Regions from separate parts of the Arthrobacter burdickii genome, predicted to be linked through region 2. Evidence: riboswitches for the same ligand, from Rfam matches in the RefSeq annotation. Region 2 holds a riboswitch; the other holds the start of a gene.
What was found. Region 2 has a riboswitch for cyclic di-AMP ahead of P5G52_RS14905 (NlpC/P60 family protein). Riboswitches for the same ligand answer to the same signal wherever they lie in the genome.
Positions count from the first base shown of each region.

Region 1: another riboswitch for cyclic di-AMP. It lies ahead of P5G52_RS05205 (M23 family metallopeptidase); the one in region 2 lies ahead of P5G52_RS14905 (NlpC/P60 family protein).

Region 1 covers NZ_JAROCG010000001.1:1,109,669-1,112,859, reverse strand. The annotation lists gene P5G52_RS05210 (diacylglycerol/lipid kinase family protein) at 1-1,000, shown strand, start outside; gene P5G52_RS05205 (M23 family metallopeptidase) at 1,019-1,777, opposite strand; cyclic di-AMP (ydaO/yuaA leader) riboswitch at 1,784-1,982, opposite strand; gene P5G52_RS05200 (siderophore-interacting protein) at 2,146-3,191, opposite strand, start outside.
Region 2 covers NZ_JAROCG010000002.1:47,268-50,458, reverse strand. The annotation lists gene P5G52_RS14910 (HNH endonuclease) at 1-95, opposite strand, end outside; gene P5G52_RS14905 (NlpC/P60 family protein) at 302-1,240, opposite strand; cyclic di-AMP (ydaO/yuaA leader) riboswitch at 1,246-1,414, opposite strand; gene P5G52_RS14900 (iron-dependent transcriptional repressor DtxR) at 1,535-2,233, opposite strand; gene serC (phosphoserine transaminase) at 2,490-3,191, shown strand, end outside.

The DNA.
Region 1 (3,191 bases), on a different contig from region 2:
CGACGCATCTCCCGAAGCGACCCCGGACGCGGTTCCGGCGGTTCCGGACACCGGATCGCGCAGCCGACGTGCCGCGCTCATCATCAATCCCATCAAGGTCACCACGGTCGACGTGCAGGGCGCTGTCCAGCGCATCTCCGCCGAGGAGGGCTGGGAGGATCCCCTGGTTATCGAGACCACCGAGGACGACCCCGGGCACGGCCAGGCGCAGGAGGCCCTCGACGCCGGAGTGGACCTCGTGATCGCGGCAGGCGGGGACGGCACGGTGCGCTGCGTGGCCGAGGAGCTCGCGGGGACCGGCACCATGATGGCACTCGTCCCGCTGGGCACGGGCAACCTGCTGGCCCGCAACCTCGACATCGCCGTCGACGATCCGGATGCCGCCGTCGAGGCCGCCTTCCGCGGGACCGAGCGCACCATCGACGTCGTGCACGTGACGGTGGACCGCGCGCAGGACGCGCACGTGTTCCTGGTCATGGCCGGTATCGGGTACGACGCGGCCATCATGTCGGACACGCGCGACGACCTGAAGGACAAGGTGGGCTGGCTGGCCTACGTCGACGCGGGGATCCGCAACCTCCCGGGCAGGCCGGCGCGCACCACCATCTCGGTGGACGGCGGCAGGTCCTTCGAGCGCCGCCTGCGCAGCGTGATGGGCGGCAACTGCGGCAAGATCATGGGTGGCCTCGAGATCTTCCCGGGCGCGAAGATCGACGACGGCCTGATGGACCTCATGACCCTGGCACCCCGGGGGAAGCTCGGGTGGCTCGCCGTCGCCGGGAAACTGTTCACGCGCGGCAAGGGCAAGGACCCGTCACTGGAGTACTTCCAGTGCCGCACCGCGGAGGTCACCCTGCACGAACCGCTGGAGGTGCAGCTCGACGGCGATCCCCTCGGCAAGGCCACGCATATGGCGTTCGAGGTGAAGCCGGATTCGCTGCGTCTGCGGATGCCGCTGGGGTACAAGGACCCGGCCGTCGTCAGCGAGCCGCTGCCCTAGCAGGGGAGGATCGGACGGCTACAGCCAGGGCTTCGGGTCGACCTTCTTGTCGTCGACCATCACCTCGAAGTGGAGGTGGCAGCCGGTGGAGTTCCCCGTGCTGCCGACCGCCCCGAGGACGTCCCCGCGCTTCACCTTGGTGCCGGCCTGCACGTCGAGGGCGCTCAGGTGGTTGTAGGTGGTCTTCAGCCCGTCGCCGTGGTCGACCACGATGCGCTGGCCCCCGCCGTAGGCATGCCAGCCGGAGTCGACGACTGTGCCGGCATCCGCTGCCTTGACCGGCGTCCCGCAGGCACCGGAGTAGTCCAGGCCCTCGTGGAGTTCGTCGGCAGCCCCGCTCACGGGGTTGACGCGATACCCGAAGGTGGAGGCCAGGACCGGGTGGTCCACCGGAGCCCCGAAGGCCTTGCGGTCCTGGAGCGCAGGAGTGAGTGACGCGGAGCGTGCCCGGGCACTCGCGATGCCCGGCGCGACACCCTCCACGGCCCGACCGGCCCCCTCGAGGGTGAAGGTCACCGGCGCCTCCGCAGCAGCCGTGACGGCCTGCATGCCTGCTGCAGGGGTGGCCGCCGTCGTTGCCGAGGGTGCGACGGCACCCAGCAGCAGTCCCGCCGAGGCGAGGACGATGCCGGCCGTAGCGGCGTTTCCGCGCAGTCTCGCGAACGCCGTCGTACCTCCGGCTCTTTCCTGCCGGAGGTCGCGGCGCGTCGGCTGCGAGACCCACTGGAGGGCGCGATCGTCGGAGGCGCGAGGGCGCTCGGGCAGAACGGTATTCATCAACTGCTTACCTCTCTGGAACGCCCGCGAAGTTAGCTGTCGGATTCGAGCAAGAGTTGACTCGGCCCCTCTGCACGGCCCTCCACCGCGGAAATGTCGCAGGCGGGGCCGAACTAGCATGGAAGGGCTTCACCCCGAGGCGGCTCAGGCCGCCGGAACGTGGGTCCTCCACCCCTGTCACAGTGTGTTCAGGCGGTCCGCTGACAGGGTTAGGCGTACGGACCTGGATCTGGAATCCAGCTTTGACTGCTTAAAACAGTAGGTCACAGCGCACGAAGTTACAATTTCGTTATCGCATTTGGGGATAACTGTGATAAAGGTCGCCCGCCATAGTGCGGAGAGCGGTCCGGAACGGTTCGACGGCCGCGTCAGGTCAGTTCCGCGCGCCCCTTGCGCCAGTAGCCCATGAAGGCGACCTGCTTCCGGTCCACACCCACGTCCCGCACCAGGTAACGGCGCAGCCCGCGCACGACGGCAGCCTCACCGGCGATCCACGCGTAGAAGGGCTGGGTGCCGGAGGGTCGCCCGGGATTGACAGTCGACTGCACGACGGCCGCGTCGAGGAGCTGCGGGGTCTCCCAGAGGATGGTCCCGTCGACGTCGACCTCCTCGGGCTCCCTGCCCCCCTGGACGTCCGGGCCCGAGAGCGACACCCAGCCCGGCACGCGCACCGCGTCCCGGACGGCCGCCTCCAGCAATTCGCCGTGCGCCTTCCCTGCCCGGGCCAGCCACTTAATGGTCACCGCCGACCGCGTCGCGATCGGCTGGACGTCCTGCACGTCCGGCACCTCGAGGAACGCGGAGCCGCTGATGTCCTCGGGGAGTGCCTCGAGGATGGCGCTGATGGCCGGGACGGCCGTCTCGTCTCCGGCGAGGAGGACGTGCTGGGCGAGGCCGGGGCTCCACTCGATGCCTCCGTACGCACCCGCCGTCCTGCATTGCGCCGCCGACGCGTTGGGGCCGATCATGCAGACCCGGTCGCCGGGCCGGGCAGCCGCGGCCCACTCCGCCGCCGGGCCGCCGCGGCCGTCGTCGTCGAGGTGCAGGACGAAGTCGACGTCGATCTCCGTCCGCGGGCCCCGGCGACGCGCGGTGCGCACGGTGTACGTGCGCATGAACCCGCGCTCCTCCGCCTCCATGCCGAGCCACAGCTGGTACCAGTTCGCTGCGTTTCCGCGCTCCATCAGGCCTGCTATGTCGGGGCACTCCCGGCCGGCCGGCGGGATGATGATCTTGATCCGGAGGTCGAGGCTGTCCCCGGCCACCCCGAACGCCTCGAGGCACGCACCGCCGAAGGTGATGCGTCGGAAGGTGGCACCGAGGTCCTGCACGGCCGTGACGACGACGTCGAACGCCAGCACCATCGGTTCGGTGTCGGCGGCGGTCCGCCGCACGCTGCGCTGGGTCATTTCGG
Region 2 (3,191 bases):
ACGCTCGCCTTCCCCGTGAGCACGAGCACCAGTGCCCGGCGGAACGTGATGACCGCAAGTGGTTCATACCCAGCATTCAGAACAAGAGTGCGCATGCGTTGGCCTCATTGCTGACCTGTTCCCCGCACCGGTTGCCATCCCGGGGTACGGGAGAAGAGCTTCGGATTGACACTGCAAGGGTACCTGCCTGCCGCGAACTCCGGAGGGGGTTGACGTGCGGCCCTTGCCGCTCCCGCGACCGCTTAAACGCAAGGGAACCGGCACAGTGTGCCGGTTCCCTTGCGTATCGTTCGTGCGGTGATCAGCCGCCGACGCGGATGTACACGCCACCCGAGCCGAGCTCGGCCGGTGCGATCACCGTGGTGTTGCCGTTGAATCCACCGTGGACGGCCTGGCCGCCACCGATGTAGACCGCGATGTGGGCTGCGCCCATGCCGCCGTCGGCGTAGTAGATGAGGTCGCCCGGGATGGCCTCGCCGGCGCTCACGGTGCGGCCCAGGGACAGGTACCCTGCCGGCCAGCCGTGGAAGTTGATGCCGGCAGCGGCGAGGGAGTTGCTGACGAGGCGCGTGCAGTCCTGCATGACGCCGAGCTGGCCCTTGGCAGCGGCGGCGATGGTCGCGGCGACACCAGAGGAGGCTGCAGGCTTGGGAGCAGGTGCCGGGGCGGGAGCAGGTGCAGGAGCAGGTGCCGGGGCAGCTGCGGGAGCCGGGGCGGCTACGGGAGCCGGCGCGGGAGCGGCGACGGCCTGGACGGCAGCGACGGTCTGGGCGGCGGGAGCCGGAGCAGCGGGTGCCTTCACGACGGGAGCCGGAGCAGCCGGAGCGGCGGGTGCCTCGACGACGGGAGCCGGGGCGGCGGGGGCCGGAGCTGCGGGAGCCTCGACGACCGGAGCCGGGGCGGCGGGTGCCTTGACGGCCGGAGCCTTCTTGGCGACGACCGGCTTGGCGTGGACCTTCACCGCGGTCCTGTTGAAGGACACGACGGTCTTGGACGACGCGACGACGGCCTGACGGGCCGAGGTGACGGTGATGCTGGAGGATGCGACGTCGCGCTGCGGCTGGAGATCGGCGGCGTTGGCTGCAACTCCGCTGGTCAGTACGAGGCCGGAAGCGGCGGCGATGACGGCGGCCTGGCGGCCGACCGATCCTGCGTTCGACGCTACTGCGGCGGAAAGAGCGGTCAGCGGGTTGGCGTTCTGGGGCGCGCGGTGGCGGCCCAGCGAAGAGCTGGTGGACACGTTGGATTACCTCTCCCAATGCCTGCGAGGTGAGCTGTCGGATTCGGATGGGAGTCACCCGGCCGCTGCGGTAACAGCGACTTCACCCCAAGGATTTCTCGAAAGAAACCCGAAACTTGGTTCCCCCGCCTCTGCCATGCGATGGTGCGGACGGACCTCGAGCAATGGCAGAGCTAGGCGATTTGCAGGAGGGTGCCGGATCTAGAGCGAATTTGGCACGAAATGAACCGTACAACACAAACGCCGGTTATGTCACATTCTGATCACAGAATGGTGTGTTATTGGTGACGGCACTCACGCCGCGACGGAGACGAACACGTGGGACGCCACCTCGGGGGGTAGCTCCAGCGCACCCTCGACGCCGGGCACGCGCACGGAGACGTACCCTCCGACGGACTCGAGGTTCAGCTGCGCTCCGGGGCGCAGGCCGCCCTCGTCGAGCTGCGTGAGGAGTTCCGGATCCACCTGGATCGGCTCCGCCAGCCGCACGAGCGTGACCTGCTTCTCCGGCGAGTACGTGCCCATCGCGGAGAGCAGCGTGACGACGCCGTCGGTGAACAGCTCGGACTGGACGCCGCCGATGGCCTCGAGTCCCGGGATCGGGTTGCCGTACGGGGATTCGGAGGGCTTTCCGAGGAGCTCGTAGAGCCGGCGCTCCACGCGCTCACTCATGACGTGCTCCCAGCGGCAGGCCTCGTCGTGGACGTAGGCCCAGTCGAGCCCGATGACGTCGCTCAGGAGCCGCTCCGCGAGGCGGTGCTTCCTCATGACCCCGGTGGCCCTGCGTCGACCCAGTTCGGTCAGCTCGAGGTGCCGGTCGCCGGAGACGACAACGAGTCCGTCGCGTTCCATGCGACCGATGGTCTGGGACACGGTCGGCCCCGAGTGGCGAAGCCGCTCGGCGATGCGGGCACGGAGGGCGACGATGTTCTCTTCCTCGAGCTCAAGGATGGTCCGCAGGTACATCTCGGTGGTGTCGATGAGGTCCGTCATGCGGTTCAGCTCCTTGGTGCGGTGAGGTCGCGCGGCTGGAATGCCTCACGCCGGTGGGGGTGCCACGGCCGGCACAGCCAGCTCCGCCCCACGCCTCCCAAGGTTAACCCATGGCGCGACGCGCCCGGCAATCAGCTCCGACGCCGCCGCCGGCCGGTGCAGGAGGCGTCCCCGCTCCGGCGTTCACAAATGGAGGGCCGACCTCCGCTGGGGCAGAATGAGGGCGATACCCGCCGCCGACACAGCTGGAGCGACCATGAACGACCTGCCCCGCATCCCCGACCACCTGCTGCCCGCGGACGGACGTTTCGGCGCGGGTCCGTCCAAGGTCCGGAGCGGGCAGATCGACGCACTGGTGTCCGCCGGGCCGTCGCTGCTGGGGACCTCCCACCGCCAGGCTCCCGTCCGCAACCTGGTGGGCCGCGTGCGTGAGGGGCTCAGCACCTTCTTCGGCGCCCCCGAAGGGTACGAGGTGGTCCTCGGCGTCGGCGGGTCGACCGCGTTCTGGGACGTGGCGGCGTTCGGGCTCGTCGACCGGAAGGCGCAGCACCTCTCCTTCGGCGAATTCGGTTCGAAGTTCGCCTCCGCGACCGACAAGGCGCCGTTCCTCGGCGCATCGAGCATCATCACCGCCGAGCCCGGCACCCGCCCCGACCCCGTCGCGGAGGCCGGCGTCGACACCTACGCCTGGCCGCAGAACGAGACCTCGACGGGGGTCGCGGCTCCTGTGCGGAGGGTCGAGGGGGCAGACGACGGCGCCCTGGTCCTCGTCGACGCTACGTCCGCGGCCGGCGGCCTCGACGTCGACGTGTCGCAGGCCGACGTCTACTACTTCGCTCCGCAGAAGAACTTCGCCTCCGACGGCGGCCTGTGGCTCGGGCTCTTCTCCCCCGCCGCGCTGGAGCGTGCCGCGCGGATCAACGCCGGTGACCGGTGGATCCCGGACTTCCTCAACCTC